Linked DNA regions of Bosea sp. 685. The protein of the gene in region 1 interacts with the protein of each later gene in a pairwise test. Links are inferred from orthologs where the notes say so. Each region holds a gene or a part of one and is shown on either strand. Other genes may lie near its edges.

What was found. Proteins that work in one complex are often made in the same cells at the same time.
Region 2: the proteins of RMR04_RS25425 (region 1) and RMR04_RS14675 interact in binary tests that used the Escherichia coli proteins (3 or more experiments, as listed by UniProt). The link is inferred for Bosea sp. 685 from one-to-one orthologs.
Region 3: the proteins of RMR04_RS25425 (region 1) and RMR04_RS30875 interact in binary tests that used the Escherichia coli proteins (3 or more experiments, as listed by UniProt). The link is inferred for Bosea sp. 685 from one-to-one orthologs.

Annotation. Positions count from the first base shown.
Region 1 is NZ_CP134779.1:5,180,290-5,185,822, reverse strand. The notes cover bases 866-4,198. They hold RMR04_RS25425 ([protein-PII] uridylyltransferase), read right to left. Parts: upstream 3,832-4,198; coding sequence 1,066-3,831; downstream 866-1,065. Other genes in these bases: RMR04_RS25420 (aliphatic sulfonate ABC transporter substrate-binding protein), read left to right, coding at 4,170-4,198; grpE (nucleotide exchange factor GrpE), read right to left, coding at 866-957. In the rest of the region: RMR04_RS25435 (trimeric intracellular cation channel family protein), read right to left, coding at 1-339; more of grpE, read right to left, coding at 343-865; more of RMR04_RS25420, read left to right, coding at 4,199-5,141; RMR04_RS25415 (ABC transporter permease), read left to right, coding at 5,157-5,533.
Region 2 is NZ_CP134779.1:2,799,951-2,803,876, forward strand. The notes cover bases 1,101-3,926. They hold RMR04_RS14675 (P-II family nitrogen regulator), read left to right. Parts: upstream 1,101-2,257; coding sequence 2,258-2,596; downstream 2,597-3,926. Other genes in these bases: RMR04_RS14670 (NAD(P)H-hydrate dehydratase), read right to left, coding at 1,101-1,946; glnA (type I glutamate--ammonia ligase), read left to right, coding at 2,694-3,926. In the rest of the region: RMR04_RS14665 (PRC-barrel domain-containing protein), read left to right, coding at 1-346; more of RMR04_RS14670, read right to left, coding at 429-1,100. UniProt on the Escherichia coli protein: P-II indirectly controls the transcription of the glutamine synthetase gene (glnA). P-II prevents NR-II-catalyzed conversion of NR-I to NR-I-phosphate, the transcriptional activator of GlnA. When P-II is uridylylated to P-II-UMP, these events are reversed.
Region 3 is NZ_CP134779.1:6,348,621-6,352,550, forward strand. Bases 1-2,830 are described here. They hold RMR04_RS30875 (P-II family nitrogen regulator), read right to left. Parts: upstream 1,670-2,830; coding sequence 1,331-1,669; downstream 1-1,330. Other genes in these bases: RMR04_RS30870 (ammonium transporter), read right to left, coding at 1-1,302; tesB (acyl-CoA thioesterase II), read right to left, coding at 1,909-2,775. Outside these bases: RMR04_RS30885 (ubiquinone biosynthesis hydroxylase), read left to right, coding at 2,894-3,930. UniProt on the Escherichia coli protein: Involved in the regulation of nitrogen metabolism. Regulates the activity of its targets by protein-protein interaction in response to the nitrogen status of the cell.

The DNA of each region.
Region 1 (5,533 bases):
GCCGACATCGAGCGCCTTCAGCGTGCCGGCAACGGCAAAGAGCGCGAGCCCGGCCGAGTCGGCCCAGATCAGCAGGCGCTTGCCGGCCCAGCCATCCAGCATGCCGGGCCTGAAATAGGCGGTGGCCCAGGCTGCAAGCGCGACGCCCGAGCAGACCAGGACATCGCTGGGATCGCGCACCCAGAAGACGATGCGCCCAAGCAGAAGATCGCGCAGCGTGCCGCCGCCGACGCCGGTCACCGTCGCGAGCAGGATGAAGCCGAACGGGTCCATGCCCTTGCGGGTCGCGACCAGCGCGCCAGTCAATGCAAAGACGGCGACGCCGGCGGCTTCGAGCACGTCTCAGTGGCCGGACGGAGTGCTGCCGGAGGTGTCCGGGGTCGAGGGTTCCTGCGGCTTGGGCGCGCCGGCCGAGACGCCGACCAGGGCCGGCCGCAGCACGCGCTCGCCGATCTTGTAGCCGGACTGCACGACCTTGGAGACCATGCCCTTGGGCGTTTCGGCATCGGGCGCCTCGAACATGGCCTGATGCAGGTTGGGATCGAACTTCTCTCCCTGCGGATCGATCTTGCGCACGCCGTGGCGCTCCAGCGTCTTCAGCAGGTCGCGCTCGGTCAGCTCGACGCCCTCGATCAGCGCTGCCAGTGCCGCTTCGGCCCCAGTGCGCGCGGCTTCCGGCACGCTCTCCAGCGCGCGGCGCAGATTGTCGGCCGAGGCCAGCATATCGCGGGCGAAGCTCGTCACCGCATAGGCCTTGGCGTCGGAGATCTCGCGCTCGGTGCGCCGGCGCAGATTCTCCATGTCGGCCAGCGTGCGCAGCAGCTTGTCCTTGAAGTCGTCGCGCTCGGATTCCAGCCGGGCGAGATCGGCCTCGGCATTGGAGGCGGCCTCATTGGCCAGTTCCTCGCTGGTCGCGGTGTCGATCTCGGGCTCTTCTTTCGCAGGCTTCTGCGTCATGGCGTCATCCAATTCCAAATAGATCGCAATTCCAGGCGGATCGGGGGCCGGCGCAGGCGAAGGGCGCAACGGCGTTCCGGGCCGATATCGGACTTGTAGCCTGCGAAATCAAGCGCGTGCGGGCGCTTTGGCCTTGGCCGCAGCCGGCTTGTCGTGATCGAAGGCGAAGACGTCGAGCAGCGCCCTGCGAATGGCGAGCTGGCGCGCGGTCGAGACGATCTTCGCCGTCGTCAGGTCGGTGACGTAGAACACGTCGACCGCCTTCTCGCCGAACGTGGCGATATGGGCCGAGGCGATGTTGAGGTTGAGCTTCCCGATCGATGTGGTCAAATCGTAGAGCAGGCCGGGCCGGTCGAGCCCCGAGACCTCGAGCACGGTGTGGCGGGCCGAGAGCACATTGTCGATGATGACCTCGGGCGGGAGCTGGAAGGTCTGGCCGCGCGGCGGCGGAGCGCGGCGCTGCGCCACCAGATCCGCGATCTTGATCTCACCCTTCAACGCGCGCTCGATCGCAACCGCGATCCGCTCGGCCCGGCGCAGTTCATCGTCGTCGCGGTCGAAGGCGCGCGAGACCGAGATCGTGTCGAGCACGAGCCCGTCGGTGGTGGTGAAGATCTGCGCGTCGACGATGTTGCCGCCGGCCGCTGCGCAGGCCCCGGTGACGATCGCCAGCAGGCGCGGATGGTCAGGCGCCAGGATGGTGAGCTCGGTGATGCCGCGGAACTGGTCGGTCTCGACGGCGGTCGCAGTGGTGCGGCCCTCGCTCTCGGCCTGCCGCAGGAAACGGGCGTGCTTCTCCTGGCGGGCGAGGTCGGTCTTGATCCAGTAGGGCGGATAATGGCGGGCGAGATAGGCGTTGCGCTCGGTCTCGGGCCAATCGGCGAGCTGTTCCTTCAGCGCATCCTGCTTCTTCTCGACGCGGGCCTTGCGCTCGATCACCGAATAGCCGCCGGCGAGCACGATCTCGGTCTCATAATAGAGCGTGCGCAGGAGCTGGCCCTTCCAGCCGTTCCAGACGCCGGGGCCGACCGCCTTGATGTCGGCGACGGTGAGGATGAGCAAGAGCTTCAACCGCTCCAGCGTCTGCACGGTCGCGGCAAAGGTTTCGATCGTCTTGGGGTCGCCGAGATCGCGGCTCTGGGCGACGGTCGACATGTCGAGATGGTGCTCGACCAGCCAGGCGACCGTCTCGGTCTGCGCCTCGCTCAAGCCCAGTCGGGGGCAGAGCTTGCGGGCGATCTTGGCACCGGCGATCGAGTGGTCCTCGAGCCGGCCCTTGGCGATGTCGTGCAGGAACAAGGCGACATAGAGCGCCCGGCGATTGGCGAGGTTCGGCATGATCTCGTTGGCGAGCGGATGCTCGATTTCGAGAACGCCGGCATCGATTTCCGCCAATACGCCGATCGAGCGGATCAAATGCTCGTCGACCGTATAGTGATGATACATGTTGAACTGCATCATCGCGACGACGCGGCCGAAATCCGGGATGAAGCGTCCGAGCAGGCCGGACTCGTTCATCCGCCGCAGCACCGGTTCCGGCGAGCGCCGCCCGGTCAGGATCTCCAGGAAGATGCGGTTGGCTTCGGGATCGTGGCGCAATTGCGCCGTGACCAGGCGCAGCGACTGCGTCACCAGGCGGCTGGTGTCGGGATGGATGGCGATGTCGTCGCGGCTGGCGATCTCGTAGAGCCGCAGCAGATTGACCGGGTCGCGCCGGAAGGCGTTGTCGTCGACGACGTTGAGGCGTTGGCTCTTCAGCGTGAAATCGGGGTGGCCGAGCGCGCGTACGCGTTTGCGCTTGGCGAAGGAGCCGAGCAGGCGCGAGAGCGAGGCGCGCGGCTTCTGCTGGCGCGCCTCCAGCGCCGCGCAGACGATGGCGGTCAGATCGCCGACATCCTTGGCGACGAGGAAATAGGCCTTCATGAAGCGTTCGACCGGCGCCTGGCCGCTGCGCCCGGCATAGCCGATCGCGGCGGCGACCTGGCGCTGGAGGTCGAAGGACAGGCGCTCCTCGGCCCGGCCCGTGATGAAATGCATCCAGCAGCGCACGCGCCAGAGGAATTCCTCCGAACGCTGGAACATCACGAGTTCCTTGCGGTCGAACAGGCCGGCGGAGACCAGTTCGCTGACGTCATCGACCCGATAGGCGTATTTCGCGATCCAGAACAGGGTGTTGAGGTCGCGCAGGCCGCCCTTGCCGTCCTTGACGTTGGGCTCGACCAGATAGCGCGAGGTGCCGGCGCGGCGCACACGCGTCTCGCGCTCGGCGAGCTTGGCCTCGGTGAAGGCGGGCGCCGTGCCCTCCATCACCTCGGCCCCGAAGCGGCGCACCATCTCGTCGAAGAGCGATCTGTCGCCGATCAGGAAACGCGCTTCGAGCAGCGCGGTCCGGATCGTCATGTCGGCGCGCGCCTCGCGCATGCAGTCGTCGATCGAGCGCACGGAGTGGCCGACCTTCAGTTTCAGGTCCCAGAGCGGGTAGAGCATCGCCTCCACCACGCTCTCGCCCCAGGCGGTCTGCTTGTGCGGGAACAGGAACAGCAGGTCGACATCGGAGCCCGGCGCGAGCGTGCCGCGGCCATAGCCGCCGACCGCGACGACGGCGATGCGCTCGGATTGCGACGGGTTGACCGCCTGGTAGAAATGCTCGCTCGCCGCGATGTGCAGGCAGGCGACGATCCCGTCCATCGTCGCGGAGATGCGCTCGGCGCAGGCTAATCCGTTGCGCGGGCCGGCGAGCAGATCCTTGGCCGAGGCGTGGCCCTCCTCGAGCACGCGGCGCAGATGCGCCACCAGCGCCTGGCGCATCTCGGCGGTGGAGGGTTTGCCCAATCGGGCGACGAGGTTCGCGACGGCCTGGGCGGGGTTCTCCAGCACCTCGGCGAGCGCGAGGCGCGGCTGATCGGCGACGGACGACACGGCGGCTCACCCTCGATTCCGGGCCATGCGGCCTCGGCCCATTCCGCTCGTTAACATGCTGGCGGGATTCGCAAAGCAGATAAATTACACATCATCAGTATGTGTAATTTATAATTCAACACCGCTAGATGTCGTGTTTGACAAACAGAACGAGCGGACCTAAAAGACGGATACGCGCCGATTTGAGCCAGCAGCTTGCGGGCGCGAAATAAGTGCAGCTAAAGCGTCGGGGCCAAGGGCAGGCTTGCGAGTCTGTCCCGATCCCTGCGCGTCATCGCAACAAGGGATCGATCATGATCACGCTCACACGCCGCCTCGCCATCGCCGGTTTCGCCGCCGCCTCGCTCGCTCTGGGCGCTGCAACCGCCTTCGCGCAGGCTCCCAAGGAAATCCGTATCGACTACGCGACCTACAACCCCGTCAGCCTCGTGCTGAAGGAGCGTGGCATCCTCGAAAAGGCGCTCGCTCCCGAGGGCATCGCCGTGCGCTGGGTCCAGTCGGCCGGCTCCAACAAGGCGCTCGAATTCCTCAATGCCGGCTCGCTCGATTTCGGCTCGACCGCGGGTGCCGCCGCCCTGATCGGCAAGATCAACGGCAACCCGATCAAGTCGATCTATGTCTATTCGCGGCCGGAATGGACCGCGCTGGTCACCGGCGCCAAGAGCGAGATCACCAAGGTCGCCGATCTCAAGGGCAAGCGCGTCGCCGTGACGCGCGGCACCGACCCGCATATCTTCCTGGTCAGGGCGCTGGCCGAGGCCAAATTGACCGAGAAGGACGTCAAGCTCGTCCTGCTGCAGCATGCCGATGGCCGTCTCGCTCTGGAGCGCGGCGACGTCGATGCCTGGGCCGGGCTCGACCCGCTGATGGCGGCGGCCGAGGTCGAGAGCGGCGCAAAACTCTTCTACCGCAAGGCTGAGGACAACACCTGGGGCATCCTCAATGTCCGCGAGGCCTTCGCCAAGGAGAACCCGGCCCTCGTGCGCAAGGTCATCGCCGCTTATGAGGAGGCGCGCGCCTATGCGCTTGCCAATCCGGCCGAGCTGAAGAAGACGCTGATCGACTACACCAAGCTCTCGGATGCCGTGATCGAGCGCCAGCTCACCCGCACCGAGCTGACGCATTCCAGCATCGGCCAGGCGCAGGCCGATACGATCATCGCCGCCGGCCTCGCCCTGAAGGAAGCCGGCGTGCTGCCCGCCGCCACGGATGTGAAGGCGGTCGTCGACGATCTGCTCGACCGGCGCTTCGCCGCGACCAACTGAGACGGTCGAGGCCGGATGAGCACGCTGGAGATCGCGGCAGCGACGCAGGCGAAAGCTCCGGGCTCGCCCGGCATCAGGTCTCGTCGCCTCGGTCTCGCCGGCTGGCTGCTGCCGATCGCGCTCGCCGCGCTCTGGGAGCTCCTGGTCCGGGCCGGTATCGCCAATGGCCGCCTGATGCCGCCGCCCAGCGTGGTCGGGCGGACGCTCTGGGGCCTAGCGGCCTCGGGCGAGCTCCTGACCCATGTCACGGCGACGCTCTGGCGTGTCGCCGCCGGTTTCGGACTGGGTGCGGGCGTCGGCACGGTTCTGGGTGCATTGACGGGGGCATTGCCTGTTGCGCGCGGCCTGCTCGACCCGACGCTTCAGGCGCTGCGCGCGATCCCCTCGATCGC
Region 2 (3,926 bases), 2.4 Mb from region 1 along the record:
CATCTACGGCCCCGACGACAAGAAGGTCGGCGACGTCACCGAACTGCTGTTCGACAAGACCGGCAAGATCGAAACGGTGACCGTCGGTGTAGGCGGCTTTCTCGGCATGGGTTCGAAGGATGTCGCGCTTCCCTTCGAGCAGGTCACCTGGAGCGACCAGCCCATAGCCGCCGCCATGCCTGCTCCCGCTCCAAGCGGCGGCACAGGTACTTCGGGAGGCGGCATCGCTTCGACCCCGACCGCGTCGGCTCCCAAGGCTCCCGCGATGTACCCCGATCATGGCAAGATCAGCATGACGAAGGATCAGCTCCACTCCGCTCCGGCGGTCTCTTACAGCGGAAGCTGATCACCTCCGCGTAGACTCTACCGCACAGTTTTGCGTCGGACCCGCCTTCTCCGGAAGGCGGGTCTTTTCGCGACCAGTCAGATCAGCTCGGATCATCTGCCAAGGCGGGCGCGACGAGAGACGGGATCGCTTCCGGCAGATCGTCGGCGATCAGGCCCGGACCGAGCGTCTCGCCAGCCTTGCCGTGTAGCCAGACCGCCGCACAAGCCGCCTCGAAAGCCGGCATGGCCTGCGCCAGCAATCCGGCGATGAGGCCGCCGAGCACATCGCCCGATCCCGCAGTCGCCAGCGCCCAGGAGCCGGTCGCATTGATCGCCGCCCTGCCATCGGGACCGGCGATCACGGTGTCGGGCCCCTTCAGCACGACGACCGCGCCCGAGGCGGCAGCGGCGAGCCTCGCCCGCTCCAGCTTCGACGCCTGCGTGACGATTCGCTCATCGTCGCCAAACAAGCGCGCGAATTCGCCTTCATGCGGCGTCAGCACGCAAGGCTTAGCCCGGCGGAGCAACCATCCCGGCCGCGAGGCGAGCAGCGTCAACGCATCGGCATCGAACACCGTCGGAATGTCGGCGCGCAGCACAGTCATCACGGCAGATCTAGCCTCGGCATCGAGCCCCAGAGCCGGCCCGATCAGGATGGCGCCAAGACGCTTGTCGTCAAGCAGGCCCTGAAGCGCGGCCTCCGTTGGGATCGGCCGCTGCATCAGGGCGTCCGGTCCGCGTGCCGCATGGGCCATCAGCGCTTCGGGGCGGCAGGCAATCGTGACGAGACCCGCGCCGATGCGCAGCGCCGCCCGCGCGCCGAGCCGCGGCGCGCCGACCCCGGACAGGCCGCCAGCGACGACGAGAACGGTTCCGCGGCGGTATTTATGCGTATCGCGCTGATGCCTCGGCCAGAGCTCCCGCCACAAAGCCGGGCCATTGCGGAACATGGCAGGCTGCAACCCGCCCGCGCCGAAGACGATCTCCGGGGTCAGGCCGATCTGGGCGAGCGTGACGACCCCGCACAGCCCGCGCCCGGGCTCGAGCAGATGGCCGGGCTTCAGCCGAAAGAAGGTCACGGTCTCGTCGGCCCGCACGACTGGCCCTTCAGCCCGGCCGCTATCGCCCGACAGCCCGCTCGGCACATCGACCGCGACCACCGGCCTGTCTGCCGCATTGATCGCTAAGACGAGCCCGGCAGTATCTCCGGTCAAAGGCCGGTTGAGCCCCGCACCATAAAGCGCGTCGATGATCAGGGCGTGATCGTGCGGCGCGACCGCCGCGATCGGCTCGATCGCCCCGGTCCAGCGCGCGGCCATGGCGGCTGCGTCGCCCGTCAGGACCGAACGTTCGCCAGCCAGCGCGACGGTGACGCCAAAGCCGCGCTCGCGCAGCAGGCGCGCCGCGACGAAGCCGTCGCCGCCATTGTTTCCGGGTCCACAGAGAACCAGCACGCCGTCGCCGGGCCGAGCCCGCCGGCTAACCGCGTCGGCGACCGCCCGCCCTGCCCGCTCCATCAGCGCGAGCCCCGGCGTGCCGGCCGCGATCGTCGCACGATCGGCCGCCGCCATATCGGCCACGCCCAGCAGCATCAGCCCGGTTTTGTCAGCTCGATCCACGAAGGCATCATCCAGAAGCCGCTCATCTCCGGCAAGCACGGAGTGGCGCAAAGGTGATTGCTCTTAAATTAATCAAATGATCAATTTATGTGCTATTTTATGCCCTATCATCAGGCGTTGGGAGGCTTTCTTCCACGTGGCGGGGGGCATACGCCGATGCTATGAGCAAGAAGAGCGGGTGTTTCGCTCGCCTGACGAGACGCTGGGGCCGTCGCTGACGGAACCCTCGATGTTTTCGGCGGCGAGCAGGCGGTTCGCAAGCCTGGAGGGAAGTCCAGGTCTCATCACGCGCGAGGGAGGCCGGTCGGCGCATGAAGAAGATCGAGGCGATCATCAAGCCGTTCAAATTGGACGAGGTGAAAGAGGCGCTTCAGGAGGTCGGCCTGCAGGGCATCACCGTTTTGGAGGCCAAGGGCTTCGGACGCCAGAAGGGCCATACCGAGCTCTATCGTGGCGCCGAATACGTCGTCGATTTTCTTCCCAAGGTGAAGATCGAGATCGTGCTCGCTGACGAGATGGTCGAGGCCGCCATCGAGGCCATCAAGAAGGCGGCCCAGACGGGCCGCATCGGCGATGGCAAGATTTTTGTATCGACGGTGGAGGGGGCGATCCGCATCCGCACCGGAGAGACCGGCGCGGACGCGATCTAAGGGCTTCAATCCCGACCCATAGGTTCTGCGTCACGGTGGTTTGGACACACCGCGGATCAGTCAATGTTGAGAAACTGCTTTCAAGAGGAATGCTGAGATGAAGAGCGCCAAGGATGTCCTCAAGGCGATCAAGGACAACGACGTCAAGTATGTCGACTTCCGCTTCACCGACCCGCGCGGCAAGTGGCAGCATGTGACGTTCGACATCACGATGATCGATGAGGACATCTTCGCCGAGGGCACGATGTTCGACGGCTCCTCGATCGCGGGCTGGAAGGCCATCAACGAGTCCGACATGCTGCTGATGCCGGATCCGACGACCGCCGTCATGGACCCGTTCTTCTCCGCCGCGACCATGGTCATCACCTGCGACGTGCTCGAGCCCGCCACCGGCGAGCCCTATAACCGCGACCCGCGCGGCATCGCCAAGAAGGCCGAGGCCTATCTGAAGTCGACCGGCATCGGCGATACCATCTATGTCGGCCCCGAGGCCGAATTCTTCGTCTTCGACGACGTCAAGATCGCCGCCGACCCGTACAATACGGGCTTCAAGCTCGACAACGTCGAGCTGCCGATCAACGGCATGACCGACTATGAAGGCGGCAATCTCGGCCACCGCATCGCCACCAAGGGCGGCTACTTCCCGGTTCCGCCGCAAGATTCGGCGCAGGATATGCGCGGCGAGATGCTGGCTGCCATGGCGGCCATGGGCGCCAAGGTCGAGAAGCACCATCACGAGGTCGCCTCGGCTCAGCATGAGCTCGGCCTGAAGTTCGATACCCTGACCCACATGGCCGACACCATGCAGGTCTATAAATACGCGATCCACAATGTCGCGCAGAGCTACGGCAAGACCGCGACCTTCATGCCCAAGCCGATCTATGGCGACAACGGCTCGGGCATGCACGTCCACCAGTCGATCTGGAAGGGCGGCAAGCCGATCATGGCCGGCAACAAATACGCCGACCTGTCGCAGGAGTGCCTCTGGTACATCGGCGGCATCATCAAGCACGCCAAGTCCCTGAACGCCTTCACCAATCCCTCGACCAACTCCTACAAGCGCCTCGTCCCGGGCTATGAAGCCCCGGTTCTGCTCGCCTATTCCGCGCGCAACCGCTCGGCCTCCTGCCGTATTCCGTGGACGACCTCGCCCAAGGCCAAGCGCGTCGAGGTCCGCTTCCCCGATCCGATGGCGAACCCCTATCTCGCCTTCGCCGCAATGCTGATGGCCGGCCTCGACGGCATCATCAACAAGATCGATCCGGGCCCGGCGATGGACAAGGACCTCTACGACCTGCCGCCGCGCGAGTTGAAGAAGATCCCGACCGTC
Region 3 (3,930 bases), 1.2 Mb from region 1 along the record:
CAGCACATAGGCGCCGACGGCGAGTTCACCGGGCTTCGAGGAGTAGTCCGGGATGCCGACGCCGCCGAGATCGACATTCACCAGGATGCCGGTCGCCAGGGCGCCGATGATGCCGCCGATGCAGTGGATGCCGAAGACGTCGAGCGAGTCGTCATAGCCCAGCGCGTTCTTGACGGTGGAGCAGAAGACGAAGCAGACGACGCCGGCGACAAGGCCCAGAATGATCGAACCCATCGGACCGGCAAAGCCGGCGGCGGGGGTGACCGCGACGAGGCCGGCAACGGCGCCCGAGACCATGCCGAGCATCGAGGGCTTGCCCTTGACGGCCCATTCCACGAAGAGCCAGCCGACTGCCGCCGCCGCCGTGGCGACGAAGGTGTTGATCATGGCGAGCGCGGCGGTGCCGTTGGCTTCCAGGTTGGAGCCGGCGTTGAAGCCGAACCAGCCGACCCAGAGCAGGGCGCCGCCGATCAGCGTCATGGTCAGCGAGTGGGGAGCCATCAGCTCCTTGCCATAGCCGATGCGCTTGCCGAGCAGCAGGCAGCCGACCAAGCCCGCGATGCCGGCATTGATGTGCACGACGGTGCCGCCGGCGAAGTCGAGCGCGCCCCATTTGAAGAGCATGCCGGCATCGGCGTTGACGGCGTCGAGCGCGGCCTGGGCCGCAACCTTGCCGTCCGCCCCGGCGTCAGCCAGCGCCTTGGCAGCGTTGCCGACAACGTCGGGACCGCCCCAGTACCAGACCATATGGGCCATCGGGAAATAGATGAAGGTGGCCCAGAGCACGCTGAAGAGCAGCAGCGCCGAGAACTTCATGCGCTCGGCGAAGGCGCCGACGATGAGGGCCGGCGTGATGCAGGCAAAGGTCATCTGGAAGCAGATATAGACATATTCCGGAATGACGACGCCGTTGGAGAAGGTCGCGGCCGTCGAGTTCGGATCGATGCCCTTCAGGAAGGCCTTGGAGAAGCCGCCGACATAATCGTTCAGGCTGCCGCCATTGGTGAAGGCGAGCGAGTAGCCGTAGAACACCCAGAGCAGGCAGACGATGCAGACGATCGCGAAGACCTGCGTCAGCACGGAGAGCATGTTTTTGCTGCGGACGAGACCGCCATAGAACAGTGCGAGGCCGGGAATGGTCATGAGCAGGACGAGGATCGTCGAGCTCATCATGAAGGCGACGTCGCCCTTGTTGGGAACGGGCGCGGGAGGGGTGGCCGGAGCCTGCGCGAGCGCGGTGCCAGCGGCCGCCGCGAGCGCCAGCCCGACAAGTCCGGCCCGGCTGAGGGTCTTGAAATTCATCGTTGGAAACTCCTGAAGGATCGCTGGCTCAGAGGGCGTCGCCGTCGGTTTCACCGGTGCGGATGCGCACGGCTTTCTCGATCGACGAAACGAAGATCTTGCCGTCACCGATCTGGCCGGTGCGGGCGGCGGCGGTGATCGCGTCGATCACCTTGCTGACGAGCTCGTCGGACACGGCGACCTCGATCTTGATCTTCGGCAGGAAGCTCACGGCGTATTCGGCACCACGGTAGATTTCCGTGTGGCCCTTCTGGCGGCCATAGCCCTTCACCTCGGTCACGGTCAGGCCATGCACGCCGATGGCGGTGAGCCCGTCGCGCACCTCCTCCAGCTTGAACGGCTTGATGATAGCCATCACGATCTTCATTGCAGGGTTTCCCCGTTTACGCCGCCCGGAAGTCAGCCCCGGCGATCTTGTTGCGCCTCGCGCACCTGTGAGAGTTTCGGCGCACGTCGGGAATCGGCAATTCAAGGCGCGTGCCAACTGCCCCGTGGTCACACCGGGGGTTGAATTCGCGAATCAGCGAATACGCCGGCGATGAGGCCGCCAGCGCTGATCAAGAAATATGCAAATGATGATTTATTGGGCTGATGCTTAGAAAGCGCTCATGCCATGTCCGGCCTCGGACGGATCAGCCCTTCCTGTGCAACCGAGGCGACCAGCTTGCCGTCCCGGTTGAAGATGAGGCCGCGTGAAAAGCCGCGCGCACCGGAGGTCGAGGGGCTGTCCTGGGCATAGAGCAGCCATTCGTCGGCGCGGAAGGGCCGGTGGAACCAGAGCGCATGGTCGAGGCTGGCGCCCTGGATCTGCTTGTCGAAAACGTTTCTGCCATGCGCGATCAGGCTCGAATCGAGCAGCATCAGGTCCGAAGCATAGGCGAGCACGCTCTGGTGGATCGCCGGTTCGTCGGGCAAGGGCTGCATCGTCTTGATCCAGACGTTGAATTTCGGCTCCATCTTGCCGCCGCTGGCATAGCGCGCCAATTCGACCGGCCTGATCTCGATTGGCCTTTCGCGCTGGTAATAGGCGCGCACGGCGTCGGGCATATGCGGCAGCACGCTGCGTTTCATGGTCTCGCGGTCGGGCAGATCCTCGGGCATCGGCACGTCGGGCATCGGCATCTGGTGCTCGAAACCTTCTTCCGCGACGTGGAAGGAGGCCGACATGGCGAAGATCGCCTCGCCCTTCTGGATCGCCAGCACGCGCCGCGTGGTGAAGGAGCGGCCGTCGCGCAAACGGTCGACCTCGTAGACGATCGGGATCTCGGGATCGCCCGGGAGCAGGAAATAGGCGTGCAGCGAGTGAGGCTGGCGATCCTCCACCGTCTTGCAGGCGGCGTAGAGCGCCTGGCCGATCACCTGCCCGCCGAAGACGCGCGCCCAGCCGACCTTGGGGCTGCGACCCCGGAACAGATTGCGTTCGAGCGGCTCGAGGTCGAGGATCGACAGCAGGGAGTCGCTGATCTGTGACATGGTCTGAAGGCTCTTCGGGCGGGCGCGATCGCAGTCTATGCTGCATCAGCACCGACGCATCGCGCGTCGTCAAGCCGGCGCGCCTTCTGCAGGGCCGTCGGGCGAGGAGTGGATTCCAATGGCGTCTGGACTGGGCCTGGCCCGCAACCGGATCGTGATCGCGGGCGGCGGGATCGCCGGATTGTCGCTGGCGCTGGCGCTGAAGCAGGCGCTTGGCGCAGGCTTCGAGATCGTGCTGGCCGATCCGTCGTTGAGCCTGGCCCCACGCGCCGACAGCCGCGCCTACGCGGTCGCCGCCGCGGCGCAGAACATGCTGGAGGCGCTCGGAATCTGGCCGAAGGTCGCGGCGACCGCCCAGCCGATGACCGAGATGGTCGTCACCGACAGCCGCAGCCCGGATCTGGTGCGCCCGGTCTTCCTGACGTTCGATGGCGAGGTCGAACCCGGCCAGCCCTTCGCTCATATGGTCGAGAATGCGGCGCTGCTGAGCGCGCTTCTCGACGCCTGCGGCGCTGCGGGCGTGGTGCTGCGCCCCGAGGGCGTGCGCCGTTTCGAGAGCAGGGATGACGAGGTCGAACTCCGATTCGCTGATGGCGAGCGGCTCCAGGCGGCTTTGCTCGTCGCGGCCGACGGGGCGCGCTCGAAGCTGCGCGAGCAGGCCGGTATCGGCTGGGTCGGCTGGGCCTATCGACAAACCGGGCTCGTGGCGACGCTGGGTCACGAGCGCCCGCATCATGGCCGCGCCGTCGAGCATTTCCTGCCGTCGGGACCCTTCGCCATCCTGCCGCTCAGCGATGGCGGCAAGCTCGGCCATCGCTCATCGATCGTCTGGACTGAAGGCGCGGAGAATGTGCCGGCGCTGCTCTCGCTCGACGCGGCCGATCTCTTGGCCGAGATCGAGCGGCGTTTTGGGCTGGAACTCGGCGAGATTGCGCTGGAGAGCGCTATCAGCGCGCATCCGCTTGGCTTCGGTGTGGCGCGGCGCTTCGTCGGGGAGCGGCTGGCCCTGCTCGGCGACGCCGCCCATGTCATCCACCCGATCGCCGGACAGGGGCTCAATCTCGGCCTGAAGGATGTCGCGGCCCTGGCCGAGGCGATCGTCGACGCGGCCCGGCTCGGGCTCGATCCGGGAAGCGCCGAGGCGCTCGAAGGCTA